DNA from 2 places in the Anaerobacillus sp. ABR4_321 genome. Region 1 is predicted to be linked to the other one. Evidence: riboswitches for the same ligand, from Rfam matches in the RefSeq annotation. Region 1 holds a riboswitch; the other holds the start of a gene.
The links. Region 1 has a riboswitch for thiamine pyrophosphate ahead of thiE (thiamine phosphate synthase). Riboswitches for the same ligand answer to the same signal wherever they lie in the genome.

Region 1 (7,594 bases):
TAAAATAAGACAGAGAGAAAAAGGTGGATGATGATGGTGGAAAAGAAATGGTTTATCGGAGTGGACCTTGGAGGCACAACAATAAAATTAGCATTTATTAATTATTATGGGGAAATACAGCATAAATGGGAGATTCCTACTGATAAAAGTGAAGAAGGGCGTCATATAACGACACATATCGCTAGAGCTTTGGATGATAAGATGGAAGAATTGGGCTTACCGAATAGTCATTTTATCGGAATCGGTATGGGAGCCCCTGGCTTTATTGAAATGGAAACTGGATTTATTTATCATGCGGTGAACATCGGCTGGAGAGATTTTCCTTTGAAAGACAAGCTTGAGATGGAAACGGGGCTACCAGTAATCATTGATAATGATGCCAACATAGCTGCTCTTGGTGAAATGTGGCGAGGAGCAGGAGATGGAGCAAGAGATCTCTTATGTGTAACCCTTGGGACTGGGGTAGGTGGAGGAATTATCTCTGGTGGAGAAATTATTCATGGAACGAATGGTATGGCTGGAGAGATTGGTCATATTACATCGATCGTTGATGGTGGCGTTCAGTGTAACTGTGGAAAGAAAGGGTGTCTAGAAACGATTGCATCTGCTACCGGTGTTGTCAGAACAGCGCTCGAAACGATGGATGAACATCCAGAAGGATCCTTACATAAAATAAGCGGAGAAATTACGGCACGTGACGTTTTTGACGCGTATCGAGCAGGTGATGCTCATGCAACAGAAGTCGTAACCTTCACTACATCTCATCTAGGACTGGCGATCGCTAACCTTGCGAATGCTTTAAATCCGTCGAAGATCGTGATAGGCGGAGGCGTGTCTAAAGCAGGAGATACATTGCTTTTACCATTAAAAGAAGAATTCGATAAATTTGCACTTCCACGTGTAAAAGCAGGTGCTGATTTTGCGATCGCAACGTTAGGAAATGATGCTGGCGTCATTGGTGGCGCTTGGTTAGTCAAGACGAAGCTTATGCAAAAGTCCTGATAAAACATGTTTAATCCTTAACATTACCGGGAATTAATGAGGTCTGAACAATAAGACCTCTTTTTTTTATGTAAAATAACCCAAATTGAAACTTTTTATTCGGATGAATCGTTATTATTAGTAGGGAAAAGACAAGTTTTTAAATGAAAACGCAGATTTTGGAGGAAAATAAGGAGAAAAGGTAGTTGAATTATTTCCAAAAACGTACTATCATATCGTTTATGTATGGTTGATAACGAAACAGATGGTAGCTCTTTCCTTATAGCCAACTAAGGAGGTACTAAGTAAATGATGAAAAAGCTACAAAACAAATATTCATTTTTCTTTATTGTAGCAATTATGCTTTGGATTAAAACGTATTTTGTATATGAATTTGCTTTTAACATTGAAACAGAGAATAAAATGGAAGGGATTATCCTCTTTCTGAATCCATTAAGCTCTATTCTATTGTTCCTAGGTTTTGCTTTATTCGCATCTCCTAAGTATAGAAACAGAGTTCTACTAATAATCGATTTCATTGGTTCTTTCATATTATTCGCTAACGTCGTTTATTATCGTGAGTTTACAGACTTCATCACGATCCCATTGTTATTCCAAACAAATAACATGGGTGAACTTGGAAACAGTATTACGGAGCTCGTAAGAGGATATGACTTCTTCCTCTTCCTTGATATCATTGTGTTAGCTGTTTACCTCATGGTACGTAAGACAAAAAAATTTGAAGTGAAGAAGAAAGAAATCGCTATTGTTTTCGCAAGTGCAATTGCGCTTTTCGCAGTCAACGTAGGTCTTGCAGAGACAGAACGTCCACAGCTGTTAACACGTACATTTGACCGTGAAATGCTTATTAAATATATCGGAACATTTAACTACCATGTTTACGATGCTGTTCTCCAGTCTAAAGCAAAAGCGCAGCGTGCTTTTGCAGATGGCAGTGAGATTGTGGATATTGAAAACTATGTCAAAGCCAATCACGTCGAACCAAACCCAGAAATGTTTGGAAAAGCAGAAGGTAAAAACGTTATCCTCGTTTCACTCGAATCTACACAAACCTTCGTTGTTAACGAAGAAGTAGATGGTAAGGAAATCACACCTTTCCTTAATGATCTAATTGAAGATAGCTATTATTTCCCTAACTTTTATCACCAAACAGCACAGGGGAAAACATCTGATTCAGAATTTATTGTTGAAAACTCCTTGTACGGACTTCCAAGTGGAGCGGTTTTCTTTACACATTCTGGAAATGAATACAATGCTAGCCCTGAGGTTTTAAGTGAAGAAGGTTACTACAGTTCAGTGTTCCACGCAAACAACAAGAGTTTCTGGAACCGTGATGTTATGTATGATGCTCTTAAATATGACAAGTTCTATGACATCAATGATTTTTCTGTAACTCCTGAAAACTCGATCGGGTGGGGACTGAAAGATGAGTACTTCTTTGATCAGTCGATTAAATATTTGAAGACAATGCCTGAACCTTACTATGCAAAGTACATCACGCTCACAAACCATTTTCCTTTTACACTTGAAAAAGAAGATGAGTACATTCCAGAGTGGACTTCTGATGATGGAACAGTGAATCGTTTCTTCACGACTGTAAGATATCAGGATGAAGCTCTTAAGAAGTTTTTCGAACGCATGAAAGAAGAAGGGCTATATGAAGACTCAATCTTCGTATTGTATGGAGACCACTATGGAATTTCTCAGAACCACAACAAGGCAATGGGAGAATTCCTTGGTAAAGAAATCACGCCATTTGAGACCACTCAATTACAACGAGTACCATTAGTCGTTCATATTCCTGGTCAAGAAGGGGAAGTGATGGAACAGGTAAGCGGTCAAATTGACCTGAAACCAACTATTATGCACCTTCTCGGAATCGAAACCAAAGATATGATTAAGTTCGGTAACGATTTATTCGCAGAAAAGCAAGATAACTTTACAATTCTTCGTGACGGAAGCTTTATCACCGAAGACCACCTTTATACCAATAACGTTTGTTATGACAAAGAAACTGGAGAGGAAACGGATAAAGCTGCCTGTGAACCATACATGGAGAAAGCTAAAACGGATCTTGCCTATTCCGATAAAATCGTCTACGGCGATCTGCTTCGTTTCTTTGGTGAAAACAACGAACAACCCACTGATGAAAGCGAAAAAACAGAACAGTAAGTAAAGAACCATGCCCACAGGGCATGGTTCTTTTGTTTTGGTTTATTAGCATACTACGATGAGCTCTCTACATAGCATAGTATGAAGGCTTCTAGGGTGGAGGGATTGGATATGAGAGTAAGAGTGAAGAGTGGAGATACAATGTGGAAGTATAGCAGAGTATTTCAAATACCAATGCAGCTTATCATCGATAGCAATGAAAGCGTTGATCCAAATCGGCTAGTCATAGGAGATATGATCAATATACCTGGCTACGTAACGAAAAGCTATACGATACGAAAGGGAGATACGCTCTGGAGTATAGCTTTGTGGTATGACGCGCCTCTGGATGGAATCTTACTCATTAATGATGCCAATCCTTTCGCGTTACAAGTTGGAGAGAAAGTAAACGTCCCCATTCGAATGATTTGGCCTCTTGTGAATCCAGAGCAAAATTATACTTATGAAACGATGGTAAAAGATATACAAAAGCTGTTAGCTGTTTATCCGTTTATAAAACGGTCTGTTATCGGTGAGTCTGTTATGGGGAAGCCTATTCCGGAATTACGAGTAGGCGTGGGTTCCAAGAAAGTCCATATGAATGGGGCCTTTCATGCAAATGAATGGCTGACAACAGCCCTATTGATGAAGTTATTAAACGATTACTTAATGGCACTTACGAACACTCAGGTGCTAAGTGGTGTTTACTTGCCACCTCTTTACGATTCTACGTCCCTTTCAATTGTTCCGATGGTAAACCCTGATGGAGTAAACTTGGTCATTGATGGCTTGCCAGAAGAAGAGCCATATCGCACGTTAGCGAACGATCTAAATAATGGGAGTGGAGACTTTAATCGCTGGAAAGCGAACATACGAGGTGTAGATTTAAATAATCAGTATCCTGCTAAATGGGAAATAGAGGCAGAACGGAAGCCGAAGAAACCATCACCGAGAAATTTTCCTGGTTATGAACCTTTAAGTGAGCCTGAAGCAATTGCAATTGCAGAACTCTCACAACGTAGGAATTTTGACCGAGCACTTGCATTCCATTCTCAAGGAGAGGTCATCTTTTGGGGATATGAAGGTCTTGAGCCGCCTGAATCTGAAGTTTTAGTAACTGAATATTCAAGGTTGAGTGGCTATCGCCCGATTCGCTATGTTGATAGTTTTGCAGGCTATAAAGATTGGTTTATTCAAGATTTTAGAAGACCAGGCTTTACAGTAGAGATAGGAAAGGGAGAAAACCCGCTTCCTATAAGTCAATTTGGTAAGATTTATAACGATACGATAGGGATATTTCTATCCTCTCTCTATATGTAATTTACTTGTCATCATTATGATTGTTTGCCATAATGAAAGAGAACTGAATAGTTGTTGACTAGGGGTGCCTACGTATTCGGGTAGGCTGAGAATAGGAAACCAATACTTTCTATACCCTTGAACCTGATCTGGTTTATACCAGCGTAGGGAAGTCGGTAGAGGTATTTAATATGATAACTGCCCTCATTCCATACGCGGAATGAGGGCTTTTTATATTTTTCTGAGAAAGGAAGGATAAAAATGAAAGATTTTAACCTATATGTTATAACCGGTGAAGAATTTCATCCTGATAGAAGTTTATATGATGTGATGGAGGAGGCAATGTTAGGCGGAGCTGAGATTATCCAACTTCGTGATAAGCACAGTAGCAAGAAGGTGATTTTGGAAAAAGCCAGGATACTCCGTGAATTGACAAGTAAGCACAATGTAACGTTTATCGTTAATGATCATATTGATGTTGCACTGGCTGTAGATGCAGATGGTGTTCATCTAGGACAGGATGATCTACCGATAAGCGTAGCAAGACAAATTATAGGTACGGATAAAATCATAGGAATCTCTACCCACAAGATAGAGGAAGCGCGCCTTGCAGAAAAAGAGGGTGCGGATTATATAGGAGCTGGACCTGTTTATAAAACGAATAGTAAAAGCGATGTGGTCGATCCAGTGACTACAGCTTACATTAAAGCCGTTGCATCAGAAATTACCATACCGTTTGTTGCAATAGGTGGGATCAAGCTCCATAACGTGGAGGAAGTTTTGAGTGCTGGTGCGTCCCGAATATGTGTAATTAGTGAGGTTGTAGGTAGCTCTAACGTTCAAGGTACTAGTGAAGCATTCATTGATAAGATTATTCGTTCAAAGGAGGTGAATCATGAGACTGCATATTAATGGCGAAACGTATGACCTTGAAGTAGCGACTATGGCGGATGTGGTTCATCACTTCCAGTTACAAAAAGGTTTGGTAGCGACTGAATTAGATGGAACGATTATAGACCGTGACCGTTGGGACGATACGGAGCTAAGAGATGGCATGAAAATTGAACTTGTTCAATTTGTGGGAGGTGGATGAATATGAACGATGTACTAACAATCGGTGGAAAACAATTCGACTCTAGATTGTTCCTAGGAACAGGGAGGTATCCAAATCCCTTCGTACAAAATCAGGCAATCGAAGCTTCAGAGGCTGAAGTATTAACCTTTGCAATCAGGAGAGTCAATTTGAACTCTCCTGACGAGGACGCGATTCTTCAGCACTTGGGTGACAAAACGTTTCAATACTTGCCCAATACATCTGGTGCTACATCTGCTGAGGAAGCGGTAAGAATCGCTAAATTAGCTAGATCTTCAGGGTTGAGCAACTGGATAAAGATTGAAGTGAGCAGAAATGATAAGACGCTATTGCCAGATCCAATCGAAACAGTAAAAGCGACAGAGATCTTAGCGAACGATGGATTTGTAGTCTTACCATATACATCGGATGACCCAGCATTGTGCTACAGGTTACAGGAAGCTGGAGCAGCTGCAGTCATGCCCGGCGGGTCTCCCATCGGAACTGGGCTAGGAATATTGAATCCATATAATATCGAACTCATTACAGAGGAGTTGACGGTTCCTGTCATCGTTGATGCGGGACTAGGTAGCGCAGCAGATGTAACAAAGGCGATGGAGCTTGGTGCCGACGGTGTGCTGTTAAACACGGCAATAGCAAAAGCAAGAAATCCGGTCAAGATGGCTGAAGCAGTAAAACACGCGATTAAGGCGGGAAGACTTTCTTATTTATCAGGTCGAATACCTAAGAAAAAGTATGCCACTGCGAGTAGTACGATAGACTATATTTCGAAGTAGAAGGGTGTTGTAACATGGCTAGCGTTTCAATAGTTGGTGGAGGTGTCATCGGCCTGTCGATCGCTTATGAGTGCAGGAAACGAGGATTTGAAGTTACCGTAATTGAATCGGGAGTATGTGGTGGACAAGCATCTGGTGCTGCTGCTGGGATGCTTGCTCCTTATTCCGAGATAACTGAAGACCCTGATGATTTCTTTAAATTATGCCAAAGAAGTCTTAATCTATACCCTGATTGGGTCGAGCATATCATGCAATCATCGAATGAATCATTTGAATTTAGCAATTGTGGAAGCCTTTATGCTATTTTTCATGAAGCCGAACTCCTTTCGCTAGAAGCAAAGAAACGGTGGCAAAGTGAATATGGAATACAATCCTACTTGTTATCAGGAGATGAAGCTAGAGAAAAGGAGCCTTTACTCTCTGACGAAGTATACGCTGCACTTTGGTGCCCTGCTGAAAGTCATATCTATGCACCGGGATATGTAAAAGCATTGATTCAAGCATGCAGAAATGCTGGTGTTAGCATCATAGAACATGCTGGCGAGGCAGAGTTAGTAGATGGTGAGCCTCACCTCGTTAGCACAGATAAAGGTTTGATAAAAGGTGACTTTATTGTGCTTGCAACCGGAGCATGGTCACAGAACTGGGAAAAAGGACTAAATTGCTCATTACCTGTTTTTCCGATCAGAGGACAGATTTGTGCATATGATGGCCCATCATTAAGTCATATCGTGTTTACCAGTCAAGGTTATTTTGTTGGAAAAGAGAACGGAACGCTAATTGCAGGTGCTTCTGAAGATATTGCCGGTTTTGACACTAGTGTTACGGAGCATGGGATAAACCGTTTAGAATCTTGGAGTAAAAAAGTGTTACCTGATCTAAGGGAAGAACGACCGTTTCATAAATGGGCAGGGTTAAGGCCAGCCTCACAGGACGGTTTTCCGATCATAGGAAAGGTTATTGAAAAACCATCAATCCTCATAGCATCAGGACATTACCGTAATGGAATATTACTCAGTCCAGTAACGGCTGAAATCATCGCAAATGAAATCGAAGAAATGCCTCAAGAAATTCCAATCGAGAGCTTTAGACCGGAACGGTTTCAGTTCGTTTAGAAAGGAATGAAAGGAAATGTATAAAGTACTTACGATTGCAGGGTCTGATAGCGGAGGGGGAGCTGGGATTCAGGCTGATCTAAAGACGTTTCAAGAGAGAGATGTCTACGGGATGAGCGTTATAACTGCACTAACTGCCCAAAACTCTCTAGGTGTTC
Region 2 (7,594 bases), 1.0 Mb from region 1:
CTTCCACCCTTTCTCTTTCTTTACTCCACGAACTAACAGCGCATTCTTAAGCTGTTGAAACTCTTCCACCATCATCGGTAGGATTCGAACTGCCGCCATAAAGCTATATGCAAACCGAGGAGGGACTTTCAGCTGCTGAGTCAATGAGTAAAATAGCAGGACAGGTCTTGTCGTAAGAGCAAAGATCAAACCGAGCAATGCAAAGTTAAGTGCTCGGAATCCAATATGAAGACCTCTGTAAAAGCTCTCTTCCGTAATATGAATGAGTCCCCACTTCCACCACGTCGTCGTACCCTGTCCAAAAAAGATCATGCTTGATGAGCTAGATACAAACAAAAGAAGAAACGGAATCATCAAAATCAACAATAGCTTTCTTTTATGTCCTGTAAAGAACGCCACAAGAATGAGCGGGAGCAGCGTTACATACGTGATGATGTTCGGATTATGAATAAACAACAGCCCTAAAAACAAGAAAAGGAAAAAGACGAGCTTAAAGGCAGGATTCATGCGATGTAACCACGTTTCATTGTAATCAAGAGTCAACTGCATGAACGACAGCCTCCTCTCCTCGATTCACGTTACGATCAGATACCCTTCTCCCTTTCGAGATGATCCACTCTCTCGTCGCGTACGTTTCTACGATGTTTTGGTCATGAGTAACCATCATGATGGTGATCCCTTTTGACCGTAAATCCTCGAAATACTCCAGTAGTTTGAAGGTATTCTTTGCATCCTGTCCAAACGTTGGCTCGTCTAACAATAGGACCCGTTGATTTCCAAACAATGCCGTTCCAACACTCAGCTTGCGCTTTTGTCCCGTCGAGAGCTGATAAGGATGCTGATGTTGATGGTTTAACAACTCATAGTTCTGAAGCCAGGTCGTGACTCGATTCTGTACGTCCTCAGACATCGAATATGCTAACTCATCATATACCGAATTCGTAACAAATTGAAATTCTGGATTTTGAAATACAAACGCTAGTTTTTCTCTAGCTTCTTTTATAGAGTGCAACGCTTTACCGTCAACATGTACATCTCCGGTTGTTTTCAACACTTGCATGATACTAAGGAGAAGAGAACTTTTCCCGGCTCCATTCTCGCCAGTGACGACGATCCACTCACCTTCATGGATCACGGCTTCAGGAAGTTCAACAAGACACTTCTTCCCTTTGAAGCCTTTTAAATCCTTAATGGTCATAACAGAGAGGGCGTTTTTCGTCTCCCTTTTCAAGCCATGCTCGTGTTCTTTCCAAATACCAGGGTACCAAATTCCGAATTCCTTCATCTTATGTTTATAAAAAGAAAGAATCGTTTCAGGGTCACTATCTGCAAGTATCGTTCCGCTATCGTCGAAAAGAACAACGCGATCTACAAAATCGATGACATGATCAACCTTATGTTCTACGATTACCATCGTTTGATGCTGTTCGATCTTTTTTATCGTCTCCCATACGTCCTTCGTCCCTTCAGGATCTAGAAGAGCTGTAGGCTCATCCAAGTAAAGGACATCTGGTTCTAAAGATAAAACGGATGCAATAGCAAGCCTTTGCTTCATTCCTTGAGAGAGCGTAGCGATTTCAACATGAGGATCATCAAAATGTAACCCAACCTTATCGAGGTACGTATTGATCAATCCCTTCATCTCGCTTCTAGGGATAGCACGGTTCTCTAAAACAAAAGCCATTTCCTCATCAACGTAAGGCATACAAAATTGTGCGTCAGGATCTTGAAACACATACCCTGTCGATTCAGGAATCATCTTCTCTTCCACTTTCATTGGGACTGGTACTGCCGCTGGGATGAGTCCCGATAATACTTGAAGCAACGTTGATTTTCCACAGCCACTAGGACCTAGTAAAAGCACCTTTTCCCCTTTTTCGATATGAAGTGTAAGGTCATTAAAAAGGAGCTCAGATGCTCCTGCATATTTCACTCTAAGATTCGTCACTCCTACTCTCATAAGCTGCCTCCTTACTTATCCAATGCTTTGAAGTCCTCATGACTAGCAGGTCTTACAAGGCTTGTCACCCCTGTTTTTTCAAGAGCTTCCACAAGGAAGTAAGCAAAGATTCCGGCGATCAGTATACCACCAAGAACTCGAGCTGAGATCAATAATAGCAAGTTCCACAGTGCGAGATCTAAAATGTAACCGTAAGCTACATCCATGATCAAGGAACCTGCAGCTGCTGCAATTCCACTAAGAGCAGCTACAAATGCTGTGTAGCGCTTATATCTAAACAGCGCAAAGACAAGTTCAGTTCCAAGACCTTGAACGATTCCATATAGAAGAACAGAGAGACCATACTCTGAGCCGACTAGAAATTCACCTGAAGCCGCTGCTGTTTCGGCAAGCAGTGCTACACCTGGCTTTCGTAAGATCAACATTGCGACTGTTCCTGCTATAAACCACATGCCATATACGATGTCCCCAACATGAAGGCCAAATGGTTTCACAAGGTTATAAACGGGGCCCCAGAGTTTATAAATGATACCAAAAACAAGTGCGATGACGATGGTGATCAGAATATCTGAAAGTTTCAACCTTTTCATATCCGCTCCTCCTCCAGGATTGGAACAGGCCACTGTTCAATCGTATATGCCATCTCCCAAAAACCATACTCAAGTTGACAGCTTTGAATATAAAGGTCTCTCATCCTCTTAAACTCAGCCTCCGTAGCTGATTTAGCTCTTTCGTCCACAATTTCCCTCAGTTGATCTGTTACGGACACCATCTCTTTTTCACCGTAAAATGTGATCCAATCGTAAAATGGATGATCTTTCCTTGGAGAAAGGTCTTCAATCAGTCGCTGTCCAATCTCTTGATACGTCCATGGACAAGGAAGTAGAGCAGCAGCAATATCACCTAATGATCCAGAATGAGCTGCATCGAGCATGTGTCTCGTATAATGATGGGCAGTTGGGGCGAGCGGAAATCCTTGCAATTCATCGTACGTCACGCCTGCCACGTTACAGAAGTTCGTATGAGGGTGAACTTCACTGTTTAAGACAAATGAGATTTGTTCATTGAAGAATTCCATCTCCTCTCTCTTTTCACATTTCGATAGTGCAATCCCATAAATACGAGCAAACGTATTCAAGTACTCGAAATCCTGCTTCACATAATGAATAAGCTGCTCTTTTCCCAACTTGCCTTCAGCGATGCCCCTCACGAACGGATGTTGGTAAATGGCTTCAAAAATTGGTTCTGCTTCTCTTCTAATTTGATCAGTAAACAACATAAAAAACTCCTTTCCGCTTATCATCCGCCTGATGAAGAGGAAAGGAGCTCACATGCACGAACATCAACATTTTTGAAGCAAAACAAAAACCGCTCCAAAAATGGAGCGGTTGCGTTATGCATCCGTCTCCACTTTCCTCCGCTGGCGCTAACCAGATCAGGTTCAAAGGGTCCAGGTATTCCTGTCTCAGTCATGTGAATGACTCCCCTAGTGGACTATAAGCATTTCATATTATAATCTTAAAGCTACTATTCATTTCTTCCTCTGTCAACAATTTTCTGGAAGTTTAATTACGAATGTTGTTTCATCTTCATTGGAACGCACAGAGATGGATCCATTGTGTTTTTCAATAATTTGTTTGCAAACCGAGAGCCCAAGGCCTGTTCCGAGCTCCTTCGTACTAATAAAAGGCTCAAATATACTTTCAACGAGATGAGAAGGGATCGGCTCGCCGTTGTTCGTAATTTGAGTGATAACCCACTCACCCTCCTTAAACCCCTCGACCACTATCTTTCGTGACTCTTGATCGTTCTCACTCAATTCTTCTATCGAGTTTATCATGATATTTAGAACAACTTGTTTAAGCTGTTCCTCAACGCCGCAAACGAACAATTCTTTAGAAACCGTTGTGATCACTTCAATATTCGATTCAAGGAACCTCGGGTATAACACTTCGACAGAGTACTCGAGCAAACTAGTCATGTTCACCTTCGACGGCGTATCGTCGATTCCACGCATCTTTGAAAGGAATAAAAATTGACGAACTTTTTCTTCAAGATTGTTCATTTCTTCATTGATAATTTCAAAATAGTGGTTCCTCAGCGTCTCATGCTGCTGTCCTTCTAAAAGTTTGAGAAACCCTTTTATCGATGTGAGAGGATTACGAAATTCATGAGCGAAGCTAGCCCCTAACTGTCCAAGAATCGTAAGTCGATCGCTGTGCATCTCTTTAATAAACAAATTCTTATCTTGAATGATACTATCTTTTTGCTTCGTATATTCGGTCACTGAATGGTAAAGGTAAGAATTAAAATAATCATTGACCTTATCTAATGCTCTCGATAGATCGTCGCGATTGAATTCCGATTCATTTAATACAGAAATCACCACTGAACGACCTGAATTAATATTCGCTACGAATTCACCTATATTCACATTCGCTTGAATACGCTCCGTTGCGATTTTCTTGGTTAGCGTGACGATCCAACTTTCATCTTCTGTCAAAATAAAATGAGAAATCAATTCTACCGTTCGTTTCCCGTTGTTTATGATTTCTTCATAGTAAGGATCTTCTTTCGAGAGCTTTGCGATGTTTAGCCACTTTTGAACAATTTTTGGCTGGCTATCTTTTAAAAATGCTGCGAGTTGTTGTTCAAACTGTTTATCATTTTCCATGGCGTTCCCTCACTGACTACTTATGCTTGTTCTAGTTTATCATGAAATACTGATTCCTACATGATAGAAGCAATGTTTGAAAACTAACAGGAATGGTAATCACTACCATAGGTAAAATTATTCTTGAGGAGATGATCTGATTATGCGACCAGATTTTAAACAAACGGATGGTCAACCAGCTCAACATCAAAACCATCAACCAGGCTCACAAGAAGAAATGAATCCAAAGCCATTGATTGAAAACTGGGATTACAAAGGGTCTGGCAAGCTTACGAATAAAGTTGCTCTCATTACGGGTGGTGACAGTGGGATCGGTGAAGCTGCCGCTCTCGCCTATGCGAAAGAAGGAGCTAAACTCGCAATCGTTTACTTAGATGAAGAAGAAGATGCTCAAAACACGAAAAAACTCATCGAGGAGCATGGGGCTGAATGCCTTCTGCTCTCGGGTGATATCGGTGATGAAGCATTTTGTCAAAGCGTGATCAACCAAGTGATCGAAGCTTATGGCACCCTTGATATCCTGATTAACAACGCAGCCGAACAGCATCCTCAGAAAGGGTTAGAGGATATTACTGCAGAACAACTTGAGAAAACGTACCGAACGAACGTGTTTTCCATGTTCCATCTAACAAAAGCCGCTCTCCCTCATTTGAAAAAGGGTAGCGCAATCATCAACACGTCTTCCATAACAGCTTACGAAGGAAACGAACAGCTGATCGACTATGCGAGTACGAAAGGTGCAATCACGTCCTTTACAAGGAGCATGGCAAAATCGCTCGTAGGAAAAGGTATCCGTGTGAATAGCGTTGCTCCCGGGCCAATTTGGACACCATTGATTCCATCCACTTTTTCAGCAGATAAGGTGAAGAACTTTGGAACGAATACACCGATGGGACGCCCTGGACAGCCAGAAGAACTCGCTGCTGCTTATGTGCTTCTTGGTTCCGACGACTCTTCCTATATGACGGGGCAAACCATCCACATTAACGGCGGACAGTATATGACTTCATAGGACCTTATCCAAACCTCCTTTTCGAAGGAGGTTTTTTACTTTGGCTAATAAATACGGATTTTTGGACAACAAATCGAGATTTTAGACAGTAAAATGGATGTTTGGCTAATAAATTTATTTTTTAGACAATAAAGCTCTCTGACGGGCAAATCCGACTCCTCTTTCATTCTATGTGCAACCGAATCCCACCCTTTTCTCTGCATGCTTTATCGTTCATGAGACATTCTAACAGTATAGAGAAGCTGAAAGGATTGAATATCATGCATACGATGTGGAAAGGCTCGATAAGCTTCGGTTTGGTTAATATTCCGATAAAGCTATATTCCGCTACAGAAAATAAAGATATCAAAATGCGCTACCTTCACGAGAAGTGTCATACGCCGATAAAATATGAGAAAACATGTCCTCACTGTGAAAAAGCACTTGAATCAGATGAAATCGTGAGAGGCTACGAGTATGAAGACGGTAAGTTCGTGATCATCGAAAGAGACGAGATCGAAGCGCTCGCTCAAGAAAAAAACAAGTCTGTCGAAATTGTGGACTTTGTCGAACTAGATGACATCGACCCCGTGTATTTCAACCGCTCCTATTTTATAGGACCGAACGAAAATGGCAGCAAGCCCTATACTCTACTGAAAAAAGCAATGGAAGCGTCGGGAAGGATCGGTATTGCAAAAATTACGATACGTTCAAAGGAACACCTCGCTGCCGTTCGTGTATACAAAAATGGATTGATGATGGAAACGATGTATTTTCCTGATGAAGTGCGTGAATTAGATCATGTACCTGATTTACCAGAAGAAATGGATTTAAGTAAGAAAGAATTAACGATGGCGCAGCAGTTAATCGAACAGCTAACAACTGAATTCGATCCTTCTCAATACAAAGACGAGCGACGAGAAGCTATCATGGCTCTTATTCAGAGTAAGATATCTGGTGATGATATTAAAGTCGTGAAAGAAAAACCAAAGAAGAATGTTGTTGATCTGATGGATGCCCTTCAGGCTAGTTTAGAGCCGGCGGATACTGGCTCAAAGGCAAAGTCAGAGCAAAAGAAGAAAAAAGTATCTGTGAAGAAAAAGAAAGAAAAAGAAGCGAACTAGCATGCTCGCATAGGCACGTGAAATGAGGATTTAAAATGAAACCGATCAAACCATTTGAACCAGTATCTTCTACCACGATTCCACCTTCTTATCTTGCTCAGGTGAAGTGGGATGGCGTGCGGGTTTTAGCCTATTTCGAACAAGAGTTAACGCTTTTTAACCGCTCTCTTAACGAACGTACTAATACGTACCCCGAGCTACACGATCTGCCGGATTTAGTAAAGGCAAAGTCATTTATTTTTGATGGTGAAATCGTAGCTCTAAACGAAAAAGGTGAACCTTCTTTTCATGATGTCATGCGCAGAGACCGACTAAAAAAAGACCACCAAATCGCAAGAGGTGTTGTATCGAACCCGATCTTCTATATGATTTTTGATGTTGTCTATTGGGATGGTGAATGGGTTAACGAACGTCCATTGTTTGAACGGCTCGCTCTTTTAAAGAATGGTCTCGAAGAAAACAATTCGATAAGAATCGTTCAAAATCACGAGGATGGTAACAAGCTCTACGAGGTGATCAAAGAAAAAGGAATGGAAGGCATCGTATGTAAAGATGTTAACAGCCCTTATGTAATCAATGGAAAAAGTGCAAATTGGATGAAGATCAAGAATTACAAAGACATTTATGCTCTTGTGTGCGGTGTCACGTTTCGAGGGAAATCAGTCAATACGTTGTTGTTGTGTTTGTACGACTCTAATAAGAAATTACGCTATATCGGAAGTGCTGGGACGGGGAAGCTGAAGAGCGATGAGATCGCAGACTTTTCTTCAACAATCGAATCACTACAAGAAGCGACGTCACAAGTTATTGATGGCCCTCAACAATCAGGTGTCACTTGGGTTTCT

Region 2: linked by a shared signal. The riboswitch ahead of tenA (thiaminase II) and the one ahead of thiE (thiamine phosphate synthase) in region 1 are both predicted to bind thiamine pyrophosphate.

Annotation. Positions count from the first base shown of each region.
Region 1 is NZ_JBSWTK010000001.1:2,100,812-2,108,405, forward strand. Features, by position in the region: gene nfsA (oxygen-insensitive NADPH nitroreductase) at 1-8, shown strand, start outside; gene ACXADT_RS10840 (ROK family glucokinase) at 37-1,002, shown strand; gene ACXADT_RS10845 (LTA synthase family protein) at 1,291-3,174, shown strand; gene ACXADT_RS10850 (M14 family metallopeptidase) at 3,286-4,473, shown strand; TPP riboswitch at 4,524-4,640, shown strand; gene thiE (thiamine phosphate synthase) at 4,714-5,364, shown strand; gene thiS (sulfur carrier protein ThiS) at 5,348-5,545, shown strand; gene ACXADT_RS10865 (thiazole synthase) at 5,542-6,321, shown strand; gene thiO (glycine oxidase ThiO) at 6,336-7,436, shown strand; gene thiD (bifunctional hydroxymethylpyrimidine kinase/phosphomethylpyrimidine kinase) at 7,453-7,594, shown strand, end outside.
Region 2 is NZ_JBSWTK010000001.1:3,139,722-3,147,315, forward strand. Features, by position in the region: gene ACXADT_RS16385 (energy-coupling factor transporter transmembrane component T family protein) at 1-549, opposite strand, end outside; gene ACXADT_RS16390 (ABC transporter ATP-binding protein) at 533-1,960, opposite strand; gene ACXADT_RS16395 (ECF transporter S component) at 1,972-2,550, opposite strand; gene tenA (thiaminase II) at 2,547-3,239, opposite strand; TPP riboswitch at 3,356-3,458, opposite strand; gene ACXADT_RS16405 (histidine kinase N-terminal domain-containing protein) at 3,507-4,634, opposite strand; gene ACXADT_RS16410 (SDR family oxidoreductase) at 4,777-5,646, shown strand; gene ku (non-homologous end joining protein Ku) at 5,907-6,749, shown strand; gene ACXADT_RS16420 (ATP-dependent DNA ligase) at 6,785-7,594, shown strand, end outside.